3 regions of the Rhizobium sp. P43 genome follow, and region 2 is predicted to be linked to each of the others. Evidence: predicted binding sites of a transcription regulator. Region 2 holds the regulator's gene; each other region holds the start of a gene.
The links. Region 2 encodes LexA, which represses DNA repair genes until DNA is damaged. Its sites were predicted from a motif close to TGTTCNNNNTGTGTTCNG; they were not measured.
Positions count from the first base shown of each region.

Region 1 (7,381 bases), 1.6 Mb from region 2:
ATGATGCGGTAGAGATAGTGCCGCCGCAGGGCCGAGAAGCGGGCGTCGAATTCATCAGGCACGGCCTGCACGTCGAGCACGGCGACCTGCTCGGAGGCCATCGCCAGATGGGCGTTCAGCGCATTTCGCAGCTTGTGTGGCACCCAGGCACGCGAAAGGTCGGCATGGATGACCTGGCCCATGGCATGGACGCCGGAATCGGTGCGTCCAGCGCCACGGATGACCACCGTCTCGCTGGCCAGGGACAGGATCGCCTTTTCGAGGGCAGCCTGGATGGAATGGCCGTTCTCCTGGCGCTGCCAGCCGACATAGGCCGAGCCATCATATTCGACGGTCATGCGGAAGCGCGGCATCAGGTAATCACCGTGCCTTTTGGCAGCGGCGTGCCGCGCAGGAAATCCTCCGCGCTCAGCGCCTTGCCGCCAGCCTTCTGCAAACGCACGAGGCTGACAGCCCCCGTGCCGCAGGCGATCGTCAGGCGATTGTCAAGTGCTGTTCCGGGAGCGGCGAGCGCCCCCTCCTCTTGAACCAGATGCGAGGCGAGGAGCTTCACCCGCTCGGGCTTGCCGCCGACCTCAATCTCGGTCCAGGCCCCCGGAAAGGGCGAGAGACCACGGATGTGATTGTGGACCGCGGTGGCCGGGCGGGAGAAGTCCACACGGGTCTCGGCCTTGTCGATCTTTGCGGCATAAAGCACGCCGTCGTCAGGCTGGGCGACGGTTTGCAGCGTGCCGGCTTCGAGCTTTGCCATCGCCTCGACCATGGCTTCGGCGCCGACGAGGCTCAGGGCATCATGCAGTTCGCCGGCAGTCATATCGGGACCGATCGTGACCTTGCGGGTGAGTGCGACGGGGCCGGTGTCGAGGCCCTTGTCCATCTTCATCACCATCATGCCGGTTTCGGGATCGTCGGCCATGATGGCGCGCTGGATCGGCGCGGCTCCCCGCCAGCGCGGCAGCAAAGAGGCATGGCCGTTATAAGCCCCAAGCCGCGTGCCGTTGAGGATCGCCTCGGGCAACAGAAGGCCATAGGCGACGACCACGGCAACATCAGCGTCGAGCGCGATGAAGGCCTCGCGATCGGCCTGATCGCGGAAGTTCAGGGGGTGACGGACCTCGATGCCGAAGTCTTCGGCGGCCTGATGAACCGGCGACTTCTGCAGGTCGAGGCCACGGCGACCGCCGGGACGCGGCGGCTGCGAATAGGCGGCAACGATTTCGTGGCCCGCCGCATGCAGCGCTTTCAGGGTCGCGACGGAGAAATCCGGCGTGCCCATGAAGATGATCCGAAGTGCCATCGTATCTGCCTCAACGCGCGAATGGATAGACGCCGGGATCAGATCTTCTGACGGGCGGCCTTGGTGAACCTCTTGATGACCATCTCGCGCTTCAGACGGGAGATGTGATCAATGAAGAGCACGCCATTGAGATGGTCGATCTCGTGCTGAAGGCAAGTGGCGAGCAGGCCGTCGGCCTCCGTCAGCTGTTCCTTGCCGTCGCGGCCGATCGACCTCACCGTGATTGCGGCGGGGCGTTCGACCTCGGCATAATAGTCCGGGATCGACAGGCAGCCTTCCTCGTAGACCGAGCGCTCGTCGGAGGACTTGAGGATCTCGGGATTGATGAAGACCAGCGGTGCGGGCTCTTCGCCTTCTTTGGCCAGATCAATGACGAGCAGGCGACGCGGCACACCGACCTGGATCGCCGCAAGCCCGATACCGGGCGCGTCGTACATGGTTTCCAGCATGTCGTCGATGAACTGCTCGAGCTCGGAATCGACGCGCTCGATGGGCGCAGATACCTGGCGCAGCAGGGGATCGGGCAGGATGATGAGAGGCTTGATGGTCATGGCCTCCCTTAGCGCAAGTTCCGGGCGGAGGAAACGGAAAAACGCTGAGCTTTTCCGTTTCGTGAGCAGTGAAAATCGACAGTTTCGACTTGGATGGCGGAATGGTTGTCCGCAATCCCTGACGCGATCACGAAGCCATGCGGTAGTTGCCGCCGCCCGCATGCCCCGAAGCCTGCGCATGGCTGCCATCCGTCCGGAAGCCCTGAAGCGCCCGAACAAGCCGTTCGGCCTCTTCCATCAGCGTCGCGGTCTGGGCCGAACTCTCTTCCACCATGGCTGCATTGCGCTGCGTGATCTGGTCCATGGATTGCACTGATATGTTGACCTCGCGCAGCCCGCCCGACTGGTCGGCGGCAGCAGAGGCGATCTTGGCGACGATTTCGTTGATCTCACCAATGCGCACAATGATCTTTCCGAGGGCGTCGCCGGCATTGTTGACGAGGCCAACGCCAGCTTCGACCTGTGACGAACTCTGCGAGATCAGGTTCTTGATTTCGCGGGCGGCATTGGCGCAGCGTTGCGCGAGTTCCCGCACTTCCTGTGCCACGACGGCAAAGCCGCGTCCCGCTTCACCAGCGCGGGCGGCCTCGACACCGGCATTGAGCGCCAAAAGGTTGGTCTGGAAAGCGATCTCATCGATGACGCCGATGATCTTGGAGATCTCATCGGAGGACTTTTCAATCGCGCCCATGGCATCGACCGCACGAGAGACGACTTCTTCTGAGACGCGGGCTTCCGTCAGGGCGGCGCCGACGACTGTGGAGGCCTCCTTCGCCCCATCAGCGGTCAGCGTGACGTTCTGGGTCAGCTCATGCAGTGCTGCCGTGCTCTCCTCAAGGCCTGCGGCCTGCTGTTCGGTTCGCTGGGCGAGATCGTCTGTGGCATCCGAAATCGCTGTCGTCGACTTGAAGATCTCGTCAGCGGACTGACGCACGGTCGTGATGGTCGCACGCAGCGCATCGACCGAGGCATTGTAGTCGTGTGCCATCTGGACGAAATTGGCTGGCAGATCGGTTGGCAGGCGTGCCTGCAGATCGCCTGCGGAGAGTTTGCCCAGTGCGCTGCGCAAGGCGGCAAGGGCAGTTGCCTGCTCGGCCTCGGCCTTCAGCCGGGCGTCTTCCGCGGCCTGGCGCTGCTCGGCCAGGATCGCCAGGTAGACAGAGATCGAATAGTCCATGTCGAGAAGCGCTGCCTTGACGATTACTGAAATTTCTTCGGCCAACCGCTCAGAATTACGTCGACCGAAACGGCTCGGCCAGCGCTCGCGGGCAACCGCATGGACAAGCTGTTCAAGCACCAGCGCGTAGCCGCCGATATACCAGCGTGGCTCAAGACCAATGCGGGCATGAGCCTTTCCTACCTTGGTGACACCCTCGACATAGCTTTCGGTGAAGTCTGCGGTGCCGACGATGCCCCAATGGGCTTCCTGGCGGTTCTTGGCACTCTTCATGTGATCGTCGCTGCGAAAGAAAGCAGCTGTTTCGGGAACCTTGCGCACCTTGTCGTAAAAGATGTCCAGTGCACCCCCAATGTTCTGGCGGATCAGCGGCCCAAGCCGACGTAGGGTCTCTCGGCCCTTGTCATCAAGCCCGAGAAAACGAAGGCGATTCTTCAGGTCGGAATTGTCGGCTTGGGACATGTTACACACTTCTCTCTGCAATCCTGGGCAATATCAGCGAGTGCTGATTTATGAATTCAAGGGAGCGCTAAAATGGTAAAGCTTTGATTGCCGATTTCGGACAAATTCTTGCCTCTGCAGCGCGAAATGGCCCGGGCCGGCCCACAACTTGCGCTTCGTCAATTTCAGGACCGGATATTTTTGACGCCTGGCAAGCCAGCATCCCCGGAACACAAGGCGTGTTCACTCTTTGATCTGTTGATGGGCCTCGAATCAGCTATGGTCACGCCATGAACATTCAGGATTTTCCGGCGGTGACCATCGGCTCAGTCACCCTTTCACCCCTGCTCATTTTGACCGTCTCTGCGGCGTTGCTGCTGCTGCCTGTCTTTGGTCTGGTCGTGTTGTCGATCCGTGCGTCGGCGGCCCGTGCCCGATTGATGGAAGAGACGGCTCGGCGCGACGAGGCGGCCGAAGCACGGCTTGCGGAACTTTTGAAGGCGCAGGCGGAAATGCAGGGGCGGCTTGCCACTATGGCCGAAGTGTTTGGGAGCCGACAGGCAGAGCTCAACCAGTCGATCAGCCAAAGGCTCGACGGCATGACCCACCGGCTTGGCGCAACCATCACCGAACAAACGAAATCGACGCATGACAATCTGCGCACACTGCAGGAACGTCTCGCAGTGATCGACGCGGCACAGAACAATATCCAGTCGCTGGCCAAGGACGTGGTCGGACTGCAGGCAATCCTCTCCAACAAGCAGACGCGCGGTGCCTTCGGCCAGTCGCGGATGGAGACGATCGTCGCCGATGGGTTACCGATGGGCGCCTACGAGTTCCAGAAGACGCTGTCGAACGGTTCTCGCCCGGATTGCGTGATCCGGATGCCGAACAATTCGCCGCCGCTCGTCGTCGATGCGAAGTTTCCGCTGGAGGCCTGGAATACGATCCGGGACACCGAAAACCCTGACCAGAAGAAGATCGCGGCCCAGCAGTTTCGGCGGGATATGGAGGTGCATATCCGCGACATCTCCGAGAAATACCTGATCCAGGGCGAGACCCAGGACATGGCGTTTCTGTTTGTTCCCTCCGAGTCGATCTTCGCGGAGATCCATGAAAACTTCGAAGGCATCGTGCAGAAGGCGCACAGGCAAAAGGTGGTGATCGTGTCGCCATCTCTCCTCATGCTGTCGATCCAGGTCATCCAAGCCGTGCTCAAGGACCAGCGCATGCGGGAGCAGGCCCATCTCATTCAGGGCGAGGTGGTCCGGCTGATGGAAGATCTCGGGCGTCTGGACGACCGGACAAGGAAGCTCCAAAGCCACTTTCTTGCTGCGCAGAAAGATGTGGAGATGATCATCACCTCTTCGGATAAACTCGCCAAGCGCGGCGCCAAGATCGAAGCAATGGAATTCGAGACGCCTGGCGCGCGGGCCGAAAGCGACGATGCACCACGCAGCGTCGAAAGCAGGACAGGTCTGCTCAAGCTCAGGGTTGTTGACGAGGACTGAGCCCCGGTCCAAAAGAGCGCAGAACCTAGGGAGGCTGTGCTCATGATCACCGTTTTCGGCTCCATTAACATGGACCTCGTCGCCACCACGCCTCGCCTGCCGAAACCCGGCGAAACCGTGCCGGGTACGGGGTTTGCTACGGCCGCCGGCGGCAAGGGTGCAAACCAGGCACTGGCTGCCCGGCGCGCCGGAGCGCAGGTGCGTATGGTTGGCGCAGTGGGGCGAGACGAATTCGCAGGTCCGGCGCTTGATCTTCTCGACAAGGCAGGGACGGATCTTTCAAGCGTTGCCCAGGTCGATGGTCCGACCGGCACGGCACTCATCCTGGTGGGCGGCGATGGCGAGAACATGATTGCCGTCGTACCCGGCGCCAACGGCACGGTGAGCCCCGAGCAGGCCAAGGACGCCGTCTCCAGGAGCGTGGAGGGCGATTTCCTGATGCTGCAGCTTGAGGTGCCCGTCGCCTCGGTCAGGGCCGCGCTGGAAGCCGCCAAGGCGCGGGGTGTGCGCAGCGTGCTCAATACTGCGCCGCTCATTCCCGAGGCGGCGGAGCTCGCCCGGCTCGCCGACATCGTGATTGCCAACGAAACCGAATTCGAACGCCTTGTCGGACGTGACAACCTCAGCGCATCCGAGCGCGAGGAGATGCTGCTCAGCATGCATGGCGATACCGGCCAGACCCTGATCATCACGCTCGGCGCCGACGGTGTGATCGCAGCCGAAGGCGGCTCCCTGCATCGGACCAAAGGCCTGAAGATCGAGCCCATCGATACGGTGGGTGCCGGCGATACCTTCTGCGGCTACCTTGCGGCTAGCCTGGATGCCGCGCTGCCATTCGCAGACGCGCTTCGTCGAGCTGCGGTGGCCGGTTCTCTTGCGTGCCTGAAATCGGGCGCACAGCCTTCGATACCGGAGGCAGCCGAAGTCGATCAGGCGCTCAAGGCATAGCGAAAGAGCGCAATTCCGATTTATGCCCCGTTAAACAATGAAACATAGGCTCTAGGGTGATCAGGGTGCGGCCAGCCGCGCCCGGCTGCGCCATGAGGGCGCAGAACGAATGTCTCTGCGTCCTGATCCTCAATTTCGAGGCTCCTATGTTCGCCTTCTTTAAGCGTTCCATCGCCGCCAAGCTTCTCGTTGTCACCGGCGTCGCCATTGGTCTGGTGCTGTTTCTTTCCAATCTCGTATTGATTTCGCAAACACGCGATCGCGTCCACTCCCTCACCATGGAACAGGCCGATGCGGAGGCGAAATCCATCGCGCGTGAAATCGCCGGAGATATCGGCGAGTTGGCCAGTGCTGCCCGCACCATGTCGGGCGTTATTGGTCGCGGCCATGACGGCAAGTCCCTCGACCGGCTCGGTATCACCAATGTCCTGAAGGCCAATCTGGAGCAGAACCCGTTTGCCTTCGGCAGCTGGATGGCTGAAGAGCCGCGTGCCATTGATGGTCAGAAGGACGAGATTAAGGGCAAGACCGAGCTTTCGGCCAATGATGACGGCGACTTCACGCCCTACTGGTCGAAGAACAAGGATGGCGAGATCCAGTTCTCCACCTTCCGCGCCGACTATCCAGCCGAGTGGTATGCGCTGGCCGCCAAGAGCGGGAAGGGCGCGATCACAGCACCCTACATGGCGGAAGGCACGGATGTCCCGACGACGATGAGCTCGATCGCCTACCCTGTGTTTTCAGGCGGCAAGCTGATCGGTGTTACGGGTGTTGATATCTCCTTGAAGTCGCTTTCCGATAAGCTGAAGGCCTTGAAGCCGTTCGAAACGGGTCGCGTGTTGCTCGTTGCGCATAACGCTCAGTGGCTGGTTGCACCGACCGATGATCTGCTGATGAAGCCATATGAAGCGCCAGGCGCAGAGGCTCTGAAGACTGCCTTGTCGAGCGGTACCGGCAGCGTGGTGACGGATCTGGCGGATACGGGTGGCGAAGGCTTTGACCGCCTACTCTATCCATTCGCCGTTCCTGGCGTTAACGCCACCTGGGCCGTCATCATCGATATCCCGCATGCTGCCATCAACGCACCTGTCGAAGCACAGACGCTGATGATGATCGTCGGCGGGCTGATCGTGCTCGGTGCTGTCATGCTGGCACTCTTCCTGGCCGTGCGGTCGCTCGCCCAGCGGCCCCTGCATGGTCTCGTCGGCGATGTCGAGCGGATGACCAAGGGGGATTACGCGAACGACGTCTCCAACCAGAACAGAGAAGACGAAATCGGCCTCGTCGCGAAGGCGCTTGACGGTTTCCGTCACAAGCTCGCCGAGAGCCACACACTGGCGGCGGAGGCCGAAGCACAGCGCAGGTCCGCAGAAGGCGAGCGCCGTCGCAACGAAGAGGAGCGCAGCGCTTCCGCATCCGTGCAACAGCATGTCGTGACGGCACTGGGCAGCGGCCT
Region 1 is NZ_CM161539.1:3,190,656-3,198,036, forward strand. It holds gene truA (tRNA pseudouridine(38-40) synthase TruA) at 1-353, opposite strand, end outside; gene fmt (methionyl-tRNA formyltransferase) at 353-1,297, opposite strand; gene def (peptide deformylase) at 1,336-1,848, opposite strand; gene AC1PUL_RS15965 (methyl-accepting chemotaxis protein) at 1,976-3,487, opposite strand; gene AC1PUL_RS15970 (DNA recombination protein RmuC) at 3,757-4,977, shown strand; gene AC1PUL_RS15975 (ribokinase) at 5,020-5,925, shown strand; gene AC1PUL_RS15980 (methyl-accepting chemotaxis protein) at 6,072-7,381, shown strand, end outside.
Region 1: AC1PUL_RS15970 (DNA recombination protein RmuC) is a predicted target of LexA. The motif match lies at 3,707-3,724, and genes of this name have one in related genera.

Region 2 (7,381 bases):
GAGTTCCTGGGCCTTATCGAACTCGACAATCGCTCCTTGGGTAAACTCTTTCTTGGCAGGCTTGGCCGAGGTTTTCCGACCGGTCGCAGTCGCAGGCTTGCGAGCCATGCATCCCTCCCATGGGTTATTATGGTCCAAAGTTGGACACAGAATAGGGAAGAAACGAGGCGGCGGCAATGCCATAAATGCATGGCTCACATTCGCCGCAAGCAACTGTAATAGCAGAAAAATTTACGATTAACTCAATTTCAGTTAATCAGAAATACGTGTTGAATATCACGATTTCATCCGGGCGCGACATGTTCAGCTGGTAACGCGCCTTCTCGTCGATGATGTCTTCGTCGAGCGAGCCATCGCTGAGCAAGCCGACCTCCTTCTCCAAGGTGGTCCTCTGGGCTACCAGCTTCTCCAATTCTGCAGCCCGCTCCGTGCGAATGCGCTCAAATTCCTGGCCGGCCTTCAGGCCATAGTCGCCGTGAACCGAGTGGTAGCCAAAATAGGACAGGAAAGCGATGGTGACGGCTGGGAGAATGAGACGACCGTATTTCTTCTTTTTATGATGTCTGGTCCACATGCCGACAGATGCCCTGAAACGCGAAACTGATCTCAAGGGTAACCGTCATATCTTAACCGACCGTTGACCTTGATTGCAGCGCAAAAGAAAAAGCCCGCACCGGTGGGAACCGGCACGGGCTTCAATTCAGGATAGCCGTTAATCAGCCGCGCAGGATCGAGGTGCCTGCGTAGACTGCTTGCGGACCGAGCTCTTCCTCAATGCGGATCAGCTGGTTGTACTTAGCGGTGCGGTCCGAGCGGGCGAGCGAGCCGGTCTTGATCTGACCGCAGTTGGTGGCGACCGCGAGATCGGCAATCGTCGAATCCTCGGTTTCTCCCGAACGATGCGACATCACGGCGGTGTAGGCGGCGCGATGGGCGGTCGAGACGGCGTCGAGGGTTTCCGAGAGCGAACCGATCTGGTTGACCTTGACGAGGATGGAGTTGGCCACACCCATCTTGATGCCGTCGCGCAGGCGGGCCGAATTGGTGACGAAGAGATCGTCTCCGACGAGCTGAACCTTCTTGCCGATCTTGTCGGTCAGGGCCTTCCAGCCGTCCCAGTCGTCTTCTGCCATGCCGTCTTCGATCGAGAAGATCGGGTACTTGGCAGCGAGTTCGGCGAGATATTCCGCCATGGCTTCCGGCTCAAGCGTGCGGCCTTCGCCTTCGAGAACGTACTTGCCGTCCTTGAAGAACTCGGTCGAGGCGCAGTCGAGCGCGATATGCATGTCTTCGCCCGGACGATAGCCGGCCTTTTCGATCGACTTCATGATGAAGTCGAGGGCAGCCGGAGCCGAGGCGAGACCCGGGGCGAAACCGCCTTCGTCACCGACGTTCGTGTTGTGGCCGTCGGCGGCAAGCTGCTTCTTCAGCGTGTGGAAGACTTCCGAACCCATGCGAACGGCGTCGCGGATGGTCTCAGCGCCGACCGGAACGATCATGAATTCCTGGAAGTCGATCGGATTGTCGGCATGGGCGCCGCCATTGATGATGTTCATCATCGGAACCGGCAGGACATGGGCGTTCGGGCCGCCGACATAGCGGTAGAGCGGCAGGCCAGAGGACTGAGCGGCAGCCTTGGCAACGGCCAGCGAGACGCCAAGGATGGCGTTGGCGCCAAGGCGCGACTTGTTCGGCGTGCCATCGAGCTGAATCATCAGATTGTCGATCTGGATCTGGTTTTCAGCATCATGACCGCCGATCGCGTCATAGATCTCGCCGTTGACGGCTTCGACGGCCTTCTCGACGCCCTTGCCGAGATAGCGCTTGCCACCGTCACGCAGTTCGACGGCTTCGTGCGCGCCAGTCGATGCGCCCGAGGGAACGGCTGCGCGGCCCATGCTGCCGTCTTCCAGATAGACGTCGACCTCGACGGTCGGGTTGCCGCGGCTGTCGAGTATTTCGCGGCCGATGATGTCGGTGATGGCGGTCATGTTCGCTCCCTGAAGACGGAAATTGGAGAAGGCTCGGAAGGCCGATCATCGGGCGCACTACCGCCGGACCTGCCTGTGAGTCATCCTCTCATATCCGATGATCGGGAAAATACAATGACGGATAGGACGTGAAATGAACGAAATCTAATCGATTTAAATCACAATGATTGGCGGCGCTTCCAGTTCAACCGATTGAAGCGCCGCCAGAGAGGCTCAAGCAGCCTTGGCGATATCGTCAAAGGCGATCAGCTTTTCGAGCAGACGACGCATGTCGGTGATCTTGACCATGTTCGGGCCGTCGGAGGGGGCATTGTCCGGGTCCTGGTGAGTCTCGATGAAGAGACCGCCGACACCGACCGCGACGGCTGCACGCGCCAGCGTCTCGACGAATTCACGCTGCCCGCCCGACGAGCCGCCCTGTCCGCCCGGCTGCTGGACCGAATGGGTCGCGTCAAACACCACGGGCGCACCCATGGCGGCCATGATCGGCAGCGAGCGCATGTCGGAGACGAGCGTGTTGTAGCCGAAGGAGGCGCCACGCTCGCAGAGCAGAACATTCGGATTGCCGGAACCGGTGATCTTGTTGAGGACATTCTTCATGTCCCAGGGGGCGAGGAACTGGCCCTTCTTGACGTTGATCGCACGACCGGTTTTGGCTGCCGCGACCAGGAGATCCGTCTGGCGGCAGAGGAAAGCCGGGATTTGCAGGACGTCGACGGTCGGGGCCACGGCGGCGCACTGCTCTTCGGTGTGAATGTCGGTCAGAACCGGAACGCCGAATTCCTTCTTGATGTCGGCGAAGACTTCCATTGCCTTTTCGAGCCCGATGCCACGCTCGGCAGACAAGGAGGTGCGGTTCGCCTTGTCGAAGGAGGACTTGTAGACCAGGCCGAGGCCAAGCTCGCGGCAGAGCTCGACGAGTTGACCGGCGATCATGAAAGCGTGGTCTCGGCTTTCCATCTGGCAGGGACCGGCGATCAGGGCAAAGCGGCCCTTCTGGGAGAAGACGGCCTTGGCCGAACCTTCACCGACCACGACTTCCGAATTGGGAGAAACGCTCATTTCAACTCCTCGAAGGCGAAGGTCACGCCTTGCCCCTTTTCCGGCGCGACGACGAGGCGCGCGCCCGTTTTGTGATAGGTGACGCCTTTAGCAGCGAGGCAGGCTTCTGTCACGCCGAGATCCGTTACGGAGAATATGATCGCCGCTCCGCGCAGGCCGCGCTCCGGAATGTGAACCTCGTGCCCAAAATGCATCATGAACCCTTGAGGCGTCAGAATATCGACCACTGCGTTGGCGCTTTTGATCGACAGCCCGAAAGAGTGAGCAGTCACATCGCGCTGCAGCAGCAATTCCAGAAAGTATTGAAAGTCACTCGGGTTTTCCTCGACCAGCACGATACGCGAAAGACCTGCCGCACCGTTCGCGTGAACCAGCAGAGGACCACGATATGCGGGGATCGGATTTACGCGTTCGCAGGCAAAGCCGAAGAAGTCTGGAGCGCGAAGGTCGGCTGCGAAGGCAAGCCTGAAGGCTCCCTCTGCCATCCGACCATCCGGGAAACGGAACTGGCGGGAAAATTCGAGCAAGGAACCCGCACTCATACCCTCATCGCGATACCGCGCATCGTCCGCCATGGCATCGACGGTCTTGACCACGAGGGCTGACATGCCTTCGCCGTGGCGAAAGCGGAAAGCCTGATCGCGGGCGACAAAGACATTGCCGCTGCGCACCGCGTCGAGACAGTCCTCCCGGCTGCCCACGGCCAGCGGTTCAAGATAGGTGTCGTCGCCGAAGAAGACGCAGGCGTTTTCCGTGCCGAAGGGGTGGCGCGCATCCGACGCAATCGTAAAGCCGAGGTTCGCGAGCCTTAATCGAGCGGTGTCGAGATCAATGACAGGCAGAACAAGGTGATCAATTGCGCGGGGCGCACCAGACGTCTGGGACATGGACAATCTCGTCTTCTGCTCGCTGAGGACGCCTTGCATCTAGGAAAGGCGGTTCTGATTTTGAAGGTTCTCGATCAACGCACGCAGAGCACTCAGCTCCTGGCGGGCCTCACGCAGTTCTGTCAGGACCTGCTCGTCAATCTTGTGATGAAGCGCCAGGACCTCGATCTCCGCCTTCAAATTGATCTCGTAATCCTTGGCCGCCATGAACCGATCCCGCTCCGCCTGGCGGTTCTGGCTCATCATGATGATGGGCGCCTGGATCGCCGCAAGCATAGAAAGCAGCAGGTTGAGAAATATAAAAGGATAGGGATCGAGGGCCCCGCTGGCCAGAATCACGGTGTTGAGAATCACCCAGCAGACGAGAAACAGCATAAAGCTGATGATGAAGCCCCAGGACCCGCCGACCCTTGCAATTGCGTCGGCAAGTCTTTCCCCGAAGCTCGCATTGGCGAGAAAATCCTCACCGGCGTTGGTGGAGACCGTCCGACGCTCGCGCGCTCGCTTCAGCACGTTTTTCTCGGCCGAGGAAAGATCAGATGACGACTTCCCCAGAACGAGCTTCTCGATATCCTTGAGCATTAACAACATCCTGAAAGATGGTTCCCCGGTGCCTCCCGGGGCTTATCGACCACGGCTCTGAGGCGCTTCGAACCAACGGTTTGAATAGCCTTTCCGTGGGCTATCGCATTTTCTCACCCGTTCTTCACGAAAATTTATCCACTTGCGGAACACAACTGGAACATATAGTGTCTGTTCTGGCTTTGTTTCATCTTAGGGGCACCACATATGCTGACGCGCAAGCAACAGGAACTGCTTCTCTTCATCCACGAACGGATGAAGGAATCGGGTGTCCCGCCGTCCTTCGACGAGATGAAGGACGCGCTGGACCTCGCATCGAAATCCGGCATCCACCGGTTGATCACGGCGCTTGAAGAACGGGGCTTCATCCGGCGCTTGCCGAACCGTGCGCGGGCACTGGAGGTCATCAAGCTTCCGGAAGCCTATTCGCCGAGCATTCAACCGCGTCGCGGCTTTGCGCCGAGTGTGATCGAGGGCAGTCTCGGCAAGGCGCCGCCGCCGCCTGCTGCGCCCGTCAAGTCCACAGAGCAAGACAATGGCGCCTCCGTCTCGGTGCCCGTCATGGGCCGGATTGCAGCGGGCGTGCCGATTTCGGCGATCCAGAACAACACGCATGACATCACCGTCCCGGCTGAGATGATTGGCTCCGGCGTGCATTACGCGCTTGAGGTGAAGGGGGATTCGATGATTGAAGCCGGCATTCTCGACGGCGACACCGTGATCATCCGTAATGCGTCGAATGCCAATCCGGGCGACATCATCGTCGCGCTGGTCGATGATGAAGAGGCAACGCTCAAGCGCTTTCGTCGCCGCGGTGCGTCGATTGCCCTCGAAGCCGCCAACCCGGCCTACGAGACCCGAATATTCCCGCCGGATCGCGTCAAGATACAGGGCAAGCTGGTCGGTCTCATTCGACGCTATCATTGAGCTGCATATCGGTGTGCCTCGGGCGCGCCGTTGCTGAATTCATGTGCGGTCGCCATTGAGCCTGTGCGCCAGTCGTAAAGACGGTGCGCAGTCCAGGGACGTGGTGGCCCGTGATAGGCGGGGATGATGTTGATGGCGTTTCGATCGCCATCAAGTCCTGAGATCTCCAGGGATCCCGTGGCCCGAAGGCTGGTTTCTGAGATCAGCAACGCGCCCGAGCGGCAGCCTTGCATGCGGATGCGTGCCGAAAGCACCAGAATGTCCGCGCGGTCACAGGCCGTTCCGGCGAGATCGGGACGCTCCAGCGTCAGAAGCGTGGTGCCATTTCTCAGTTTGATGGTGCAAGCTTGCTTGATGCAAGTGAAATGGCTCGTTACGGCGGAAGCACGAAGAACATCCAGAATCTCCTGCGCGTCTCGCCGCTGATCCGCAGAGAGACTTTGCTGCGATCCTCTGTCGGGTGCCGGCGGCAGCGGGCCGATGGACAGCATGGTCGGGGGGATCGCCTCTCCAATGCCAAGCACAGGCCGCCACTGATCGAAAACGAAGGCGGGCGGGCCGGCTCTGTTGACGGCCACCTTAGTCGTCTCGCCCTCGCCCAGTCTGAGCGCAACGAGGCGGGCGTCCTCGCTGATCAACAGTTCCCCGATGGGTTGCTTCGGACCAAACCAGGTGACGGCGATCGTGCAGGCGATCAAGGCCGTCCCGATATGCCTGATCGGCGTCTTCAATAGGGTCAGCAAGAGCATGCCGGCAATCGTACCGAGCATGAAGATGTCTGGCAGTCGGGGAAACACATAGCCGCCGCCCCAACTTGAAACCTCGTAGGCAACGGCGAGCACCAATTCCAGCCCCTGCCCCATGATCCAAAAGAATGGCGCATCCAGCCCGAAGGGCATCAGCAGCATGGCAATGAAACCCGAGGGCATCACGACGAGCGAGATCAGCGGCATGGCTGCCAGATTGGCTTCCAAGCCGTGGGTAGAGAGGCGGTGGAAATGGCTAATGGCAAAGACGGCCGTTGCGACCCCGCCAATCAGGGACGTCGCGAGTGTGCCCCCGACGAATTTGACGCTGCCCGAGGCGATCCGCAGCGACAGCGACTTGGCCTGGGGGAGAATCGCTCGCGGTCGCGCGCGCCACCCGGCGTAACCGGCAATCAGGGCGGCGGTTGCGGCGAACGACATCTGGAAGCTTGGTCCCATAACCGCAGAAGGCTGCACCGCGAGGATAGCCGTCGCTGCCAGCGCGAGATTGTGAAGGCTGACGGCGGGGCGATCGAAGAGCACGGCGCCCAACATGATAGCCGTCATCAGATAGGCTCGCAGTGCCGAGACCTGGTAACCGGATATCAGCACGTAGCCGGTGGTCGCTAGAAGCGCGCCGGCAGCAGCGATTTTCTTGATTGGATAGCGATGCGCAAAGGCTGGAAAAAGGCTGAGCAAACCTCGCAAGCCGACGAAGAAGATGCCAGCGGCGAGTGCCATGTTGAGGCCTGAGATCGCCGTTATATGGGCAAGACCCGACAGCCGCAGCGCTTCGGTCGCTTCGTCCGACATTGATCGCCGTTCGCCGGTGATGATGGACGCGGCAAAGGCTCCTGGATCACCTGGCAAGACCGTCCGGATGCGATGGGAAATGCGATCACGCAGCGAAAACAAGGCGGCATCGAAGCGGGTCAACAGATCCTGCCCCCCCGGGTCTGCCGTGTCCCGCGCCTCTGGTGGGCCGAGGAAGAAGCCGACAGCACCAATCCCGGCGAAGTAGCTCTGAAACGCAAAATCATTCAAACCGGGCAAGGCGGGCCCCGACGGCGGCGATAGTCGCGCGCGACCGGTCAGTTGCTCGCCGATGGCAGCCGGAACATGGTCGCTGCGTGCGAGCAGCGAGACACGTCCGGGCGGACGACGGATTGTCGGTTGCTCGGTGCCG
Region 2 is NZ_CM161539.1:1,609,299-1,616,679, forward strand. It holds gene pdhA (pyruvate dehydrogenase (acetyl-transferring) E1 component subunit alpha) at 1-108, opposite strand, end outside; gene AC1PUL_RS07980 (FtsB family cell division protein) at 257-574, opposite strand; gene eno (phosphopyruvate hydratase) at 717-1,991, opposite strand; gene kdsA (3-deoxy-8-phosphooctulonate synthase) at 2,205-3,053, opposite strand; gene AC1PUL_RS07995 (VOC family protein) at 3,050-3,940, opposite strand; gene AC1PUL_RS08000 (DUF1003 domain-containing protein) at 3,980-4,522, opposite strand; gene lexA (transcriptional repressor LexA) at 4,730-5,449, shown strand; gene AC1PUL_RS08010 (ComEC/Rec2 family competence protein) at 5,443-7,381, opposite strand, start outside.

Region 3 (7,381 bases), 300 kb from region 2:
ATACTGCATGAAGACGAGGTTCCAGATTTCGATGAAGCGGTCACCATCCTCTTCCGGCGAGCCCGGAGGACCACCCCAGATATGATCGCCGTGATCGTAGAAGATTTCCGAGCACGGACCGCAGGGACCGGTGTCACCCATGGCCCAGAAATTGTCGCTGGTCGGGATGCGGATGATCTTGTCGTCGGAAAGACCCGCGATCTTCTTCCACAGGCCATGTGCCTCGTCGTCGGTGTGGTAGACGGTGACCAGAAGACGATTGCGGTCGAGGCCGAATTCCTTGGTGATCAGGTTCCAGGCAAGCTCGATGGCGCGCTCCTTGAAGTAGTCACCGAAGGAGAAGTTGCCGAGCATCTCGAAGAAGGTGTGGTGGCGCGCGGTATAGCCGACATTGTCGAGGTCGTTGTGCTTGCCGCCGGCGCGAACGCATTTCTGCGCCGTCGCAGCCGTCGAATAGGGGCGCTGCTCGAGACCGGTAAAGACGTTCTTGAACTGCACCATACCGGCATTGGTGAACATCAGCGTCGGATCGTTGCGCGGCACCAGCGGGCTGGAGGAAACGACCTCGTGACCGTTCGTCTTGAAGTAATCGAGAAAAGTCGACCGGATGTCGTTTACACCGCTCATGTCACGCCCTTCATTCAGGCCGGGAAGCCGGCCAATTTGCAAAATCAATGGCTTTTATCGCCCGGCTTCATCCCTGTCCAGCAGCCGAAACGAAAACCGGCCGCGTCTCGAAGGAAACGCGGCCGACACAATAGTCGAAGATGGACAGCAGTTTACGCGTCGTCGGCAACATCACCGTCATTGGCGTCGGGCCCGCCGTTCTGAAGGAATTTTTCCGCGATCAGGCCGGCATTCTGGCGCAGCGCCATTTCGATCTCCTGGGCGACGGCGGGATTGTCGCGCAGGAAGAGCTTGGCATTCTCACGGCCCTGGCCGAGACGCTGGCTGTTGTAGGAGAACCAGGCCCCCGATTTCTCGACGATTCCAGCCTTGACGCCGAGATCGACGAGCTCGCCGGTCTTGGAGACGCCTTCGCCATACATGATGTCGAATTCGACCTGCTTGAACGGCGGCGCCATCTTGTTCTTGACGACCTTCACGCGGGTCTGGTTGCCAACGACCTCTTCGCGGTCCTTGACCGCGCCGATGCGGCGGATGTCGAGACGCACAGAGGCGTAGAACTTCAGCGCGTTACCGCCGGTCGTCGTTTCCGGCGAACCGAACATCACGCCGATCTTCATGCGGATCTGGTTGATGAAAATGACCATCGTCTTCGACTTGGAGATCGAGGCGGTCAGCTTGCGCAGCGCCTGGCTCATCAGGCGAGCCTGCATGCCCGGCAGGCTGTCGCCCATTTCGCCTTCGATTTCAGCACGCGGCGTCAGCGCTGCAACCGAGTCGACGACGAGAACATCGATGGCGCCGGAACGAACCAGCGTGTCGGTGATTTCCAGCGCCTGTTCGCCGGTGTCGGGCTGCGAGATCAGGAGGTTCTGCAGGTCGACACCGAGCTTGCGGGCATAGACCGGGTCAAGCGCATGTTCGGCGTCGACAAATGCGCAGATACCGCCCTTCTTCTGGGCTTCTGCAATGGTCTGCAGCGCCAGCGTCGTCTTACCCGAGCTTTCCGGACCGTAAACTTCAATGATGCGCCCCTTGGGCAGGCCGCCGATGCCGAGCGCGATATCGAGGCTGAGCGACCCCGTCGAGACCGTCTCGACTTCGACCACGCTCTCGTTCGCGCCGAGCTTCATGATCGAGCCCTTGCCGAACGAGCGTTCGATCTGCGAGAGCGCCGCTTCCAATGCCTTGCTTTTATCCACCGATTTGTCCTCTACAAGCCGCAAAGAATTCTGTGCCATTTGATCCACCTTTAGGTTATTGAGGCCGCATAGGCAATGAAGCCGCCGATGGGGAATATGTACTCTTTTTGTTCTCATTTTGCAAGAGCACGCGAAGCGATTGATATAAAATCGCTTTTTGAGGCGTGTTCGAAATCTGTTCCGCCGCTTCCCAAGGCGGATCAGGCAAATGGGCTGATCGGCTGCCGCGGTCCGGATCGCAGCGCTTCGATTCGTCCTTTCACGGTCGCGGAGACGAGAGCATGACGGTCGAGATTGTAGCGATCGGCGGCGCCCATATCGATCGGCGCGGACGCCTGTTCGGCGACACGAAACCCGGTGCCAGCAATCCCGGCCACTGGTTCGAGGAAGCCGGCGGCGGCGTCTTCAACGCGGCCTGCAATCTCTCGCGGCTCGGTCGCGCCGTCCGGCTGATTGCCCCGCGCGGCGGCGATGCTGCCGGCCAGATCGTGGCAGAAGCAGCAGCCCGAGCCGGTCTCGACGACCAGCCGGTCATTTTCCTCGACCGCGCGACGCCAAGCTATACGGCCATCCTGGAACGAGATGGCAATCTGGTGATCGCGCTTGCCGATATGGCGCTCTATGATGCGTTTTCCGCGCGTCGCATCAAGGCGAGATCCCTGCGCGACAGCCTTGCCGAAGCAGGCCACGTCCTGACCGATGCGAACCTGCGTGCTGACACGCTGTCTGCTCTCGCCAGCGCCTGCCATGCAGCGGGGCTCGGCATATCCGCGATTGCCATTTCCCCGGCCAAGGTGGTGAAGTTCGAGGCGGCCCTGCCCTTCCTCACCCATCTCTTCATGAATGGTGCAGAAGCCGAAGCCATTGCCGGCAGGCGCGCCGAGCAACCTGAGGAATGGCCCGACCTCCTGCGTGCGAAAGGCCTGAAAGGCGGCAGCGTGACGAGCGGCAGCGGCCCGACCATTGCCTTCGACGAGACGGCCATCGCCCTGATCGAGCCCGCACCAATTGCCGAGATTGCCGATGTCACCGGCGCGGGCGACGCCTTTGCAGCGGGTTTCCTCAACGCGCGCCTCTCCGGCGCCTCACTGGCGGAGGCGCTGCGTTATGGCACGGCAAGCGCCGCCATCACCCTGAAATCGCCCCATGCAACTGACGAAAATCTCTCGCAGGAGAAGCTGCAAAGACAGTTGGCTCTTGTCCCGCCGGCCCGTTTCCTGTCATGAGAACCTGAAAATATAAGCGGAAGATCCCCATGACCCGTTCCATCTCCCCCCTGTTGCCCATCACCTATTCGAGCGAAGTGAGCGCCGCCAAGCAGCGCGGCGCCCCAATCGTGGCACTTGAATCCACCATCATCACCCATGGCATGCCCTATCCGGGCAATCTGCAGATGGCCCGCAGCGTCGAGGACATCGTCCGCCAGCAGGGTGCGGTGCCGGCAACCATCGCCGTGATCAAGGGCGTGCTGCATATCGGCCTGGAGCCGGCAGAGCTTGAGGCGCTGGCGCAGATGGAAAACGTGATGAAACTTTCGCGCGCCGATCTCGCCTTTGCGATTGCCGAGCGCCGCAACGGCGCAACCACCGTCGCCGCCACCATGATCGCCGCCGCCCGCGCCGGCATCTCTGTCTTTGCCACAGGCGGCATCGGCGGCGTGCATCGTGGTGCCGAGGAAAGCTTCGACATATCAGCCGATCTTGAGGAACTCGCCCGCACCGCCGTGATCGTCGTCTCGGCCGGCCCGAAGGCCATCCTTGACATTCCGAAGACGCTGGAAGTGCTGGAAACGCGCGGCGTGCCCGTCGTCACCTATGACAGCGAGGACTTCCCGGCCTTCTGGTCGCGCAGCTCCGGCCTCAAGAGCGTCTTGAACCTGCCGAGCCCGGCGGCCATCGCCAATTTCCAGAAGATGCGCGACCAACTCGGCATTGACGGCGGCATGCTGATCGCCAATCCGGTGCCGGAAGCCGACGAGATCCCGCGCGAGGAAATGGAAATCTACATCAGCCGCGCGCTTGCCAATGCCGAACGCGACGAGATCGCCGGCAAGGCAGTCACCCCTTACCTGCTCGACAACATCTTCCACCTGACCGGTGGCCGTTCGCTGAAGACCAACATCGCGCTGGTCGAGAACAATGCGCGGCTTGCCGCCGAAATCGCCGTTGCCATGAACGGCTGAGCGACAAGCACACCGCCACAACGAAAGACCCCGCCGGAGCCATCCGGCGGGGTCTTTCGTTTCGGATGTGTCGAAACCGGTGTCAGCCCTGCCCGTCGAGCATCTCACGCACGGCTACGGCAAGCTGCTTCAGCGAGAAGGGCTTGGGCAGGAAGCCGAACTTGGCGTCCGCCGGCAGATTGCGGGCAAAGGCATCCTCGGCATAACCCGAGACGAAGATGAACTTCAGATCCGGATACTTCTTGCGCAGCTCGGTCAGCAGCGTCGGGCCATCCATCTCGGGCATGACGACGTCGGACACGACGATATCGACCTCGCCCTCAAGCTCTTCCATGATGTCGAGCGCCTCGACCCCGGAGCCGGCCTCGTGAACCGTGTAGCCGCGCGTCTCCAGCATCCGCTTGCCACCGCGACGCACGGCCTCTTCGTCCTCGACGAGCAGGACGACGGCCGACTTACCCGTAAGGTCCGGCGCGTCCTGCACATCGGCAGCGCCCTTGACAGAGGCTGCGGGAATGGTCTCGCCATGAGCGGCCCCAGCCACGGCCTGCGCTTCGACATCGGGCTGAACCTCGGGCACATGGCGCGGCAGGAAGATGCGGAAGGTGGTGCCTTTGCCGACTTCCGATTCCGGATAGATGTAACCGCCCGACTGTTTGACGATGCCATAGACCATCGCAAGCCCGAGGCCCGTGCCCTTGCCGACTTCCTTGGTGGTGAAGAAGGGCTCGAAGATCTTGTCCATGATTTCGGGCGCAATCCCGGTTCCGGTATCGGCGACTTCGACCAGAACCATATCCTCGGACGGAAGACCGCGATAGCCGAAGCCGGTGGCCTCGTCGGCGCAGATATTGCGCGTCGACACCGTGATCGATCCGCCCTCCGGCATCGCATCACGGGCATTGACGCAGAGATTGATCAGCACCTGCTCGAACTGCGAAAGGTCCGTCTTCACCGGCCAGAGGTCGCGGCCATATTCGACCTTGAGCTTGACATTGGTGCCGGAGATCAGCCGGTCGACCAGCATGCGGAGATCGCCGATCACGTCCGTCAGATTAAGCACGCTCGGCCGCATCGTCTGCTTGCGCGAGAAGGCAAGCAGCTGGCGCACCAGCACGGCAGCGCGGTTGGCATTGCGCTTGATCTCCATCAGGTCGGCAAAGCTTGCGTCAGACGGACGCGCCTGCAGCAGCAAGTGATCGGAGGACAAGAGGATCGCGGTCAGCACGTTGTTGAAGTCATGCGCAATGCCGCCGGCCAGCGTGCCCACGGCATTCATCTTCTGCGTCTGCGCCATCTGCGCCTCAAGCGCCTTCTGGTCAGTCACATCGACGGCATAGACGATGGCCGCCTCTTCAGGCGCCTCGTCACTCTGGTCGATCACGGCATTCACATAGAACCGAAAATGCCGGCTATCGTTTGTCGGGTGACGGCTGTCGATCGGCGCAATATCGACCTGACGGTCCATCGCAGCGGCCAGGGCGTTGCGGAAACTGTCGCGCTCGGTCTCATGCAGCACGACTTCGATACGCCCACGCCGTTCGATCTCGTCTCGCGATATCACATCCGCGAAAAGCTTCATGAACGGCGCATTGGTCCTGAGGATGCGACCTTCGCCATCGACCGAGGCAATCGCCATCGGTGTATTGTTGAAAAAGCGGGTGAAGCGCATCGAGGCGACGGAATCCGAATGATCCCCGCCCTCGCTTTGCGTTCGCGCCAGCACGATCGACCGGCTCTCGCCCGGCGCACCGTCACGAGCAGCTCGGACCCGATGCACGAGGCGCACCGGCAGGCTCTGGCCATTGACCCGGCGCAGATCAAGATCGAGCGTTTCCGTGCGTGCCTGCCCCGGTTCGGCCTGGACGGAATTGATCAGCGCCATGCCCTCACCCGCAACCAGGTCGGCAATCGTCATCGAGCCTGGATTGAACTGGGTGAGATCGACGCCCAGCCATTCGGCCAGCGTGGCATTCAGATAATAGATTTCACCCTTGCGGCCGGCAGAGAAGAAGCCCGCAGGCGCGTGGTCGAGATAATCGATCGCGTGCTGCAGCTCCTTGAAAAAGCGCTCCTGGTCGTCGCGCTCCGCAGTAATGTCGGAGATCTGCCAGATATGCAGCGGCTTGCCGCGCCCTTCGCCGGGCAGAAGCCGGGCCTTGAGGCGATACCAGTGGGCTCCCGATCCGTTGATCGTCTGGCTGCCAAGCGGCTTCAGCAGCCGGAATTCCTCGTAGCTGTCGCGCCCCTCGCGCAGACCATTGGTCAGGCGGTACAACGCCTCGCTCGATTCGCGGTAGCGCGACAGCAGCGCCTCAAGCGTCTGCACCTCGGTTGCCTTGCGTGCGCCGGTCATGGTGCCATAGGCGGCGTTGGCGAAAACAATGCGGCCTTCGGGATCGGTGATCAACGTCCCCTCGGGCTGGCTAGCGAGGAAGCCGCGAGCCAGCGAGTCGCTGTTCGACTGAGGCATCACCTCGACAAAGCCGATCACGGCCGAGACGATGAAGAAGATCCCCATCATCGCCAGGATGCCGAGCACGCCCAGCACCACCTGGTTGTCCAGCTGGTCGCGGAAAAAGATGAAGGCGGCGGATGCCGCGATCAGTGCAAGTGCGAGCAGAAGGATGCGCAGCGCCATGCCGACGCCACCACGGCGATCGACCAAGGGGGCGTCTCCATCGCGATCGAACTGCTGTCGTGTCATTGATGCCTCTTGCCTTTGCGCACGGACGATCCGACCAAGCGAGAATCGGCGCAATCATCTGTTTAGCAACTTGCCGTAACCGCAAAAAGCAAAGAAAGGGCCAGATCGCCCCGCGGGCCAGCTCTCCCACAGGAATGCCGCATTCATGGCCAATTATCTCCAGGCTTTTTCGCGATCGGGGCACCGACACAAGCACTTATGCTAGATTGCGGACCAGGCCGTCTTCTGCCAGAAAGCCAGTCAAAAGGAGCACGACATGCTGAATGACTTGATCTCGGCCTATGGCGATCGTTTTCTCGTTGCAGCGCTGGGCGTCAGCCTGGCCCTTCTCTGCCTGTTTGTCGTGCTCTGGATCCTGCGCAACCGGGCACCCTCTCCCTTCGTGCGCGGTGGCCGCAACCGCCAGCCCCGGCTTCAGGTTCTGGACGCTGCAGCGGTCGACACGCGCCGTCGCATCGTTCTGATCCGGCGCGATAATGTCGAACATCTGGTCATGATCGGCGGTCCGACAGACATTGTCATTGAAAGCGGCATCGGCGACGAGCGCCCCTATCTGAATGCCCAGACAGTTCTGCCACAGGCAGTAGCCGAACAGCAGGAACTCCCGAAACCCGCCCAACAGCCAGCACTTGCGGCGAGCGACGCACCGGCACAGCCGGTAGC
Region 3 is NZ_CM161539.1:1,313,494-1,320,874, reverse strand. It holds gene alaS (alanine--tRNA ligase) at 1-627, opposite strand, end outside; gene recA (recombinase RecA) at 780-1,868, opposite strand; gene AC1PUL_RS06500 (carbohydrate kinase family protein) at 2,111-3,055, shown strand; gene AC1PUL_RS06495 (pseudouridine-5'-phosphate glycosidase) at 3,085-4,011, shown strand; gene cckA (cell cycle histidine kinase CckA) at 4,094-6,718, opposite strand; gene AC1PUL_RS06485 (flagellar biosynthetic protein FliO) at 6,975-7,381, shown strand, end outside.
Region 3: recA (recombinase RecA) is a predicted target of LexA. The motif match lies at 1,995-2,012, and genes of this name have one in related genera.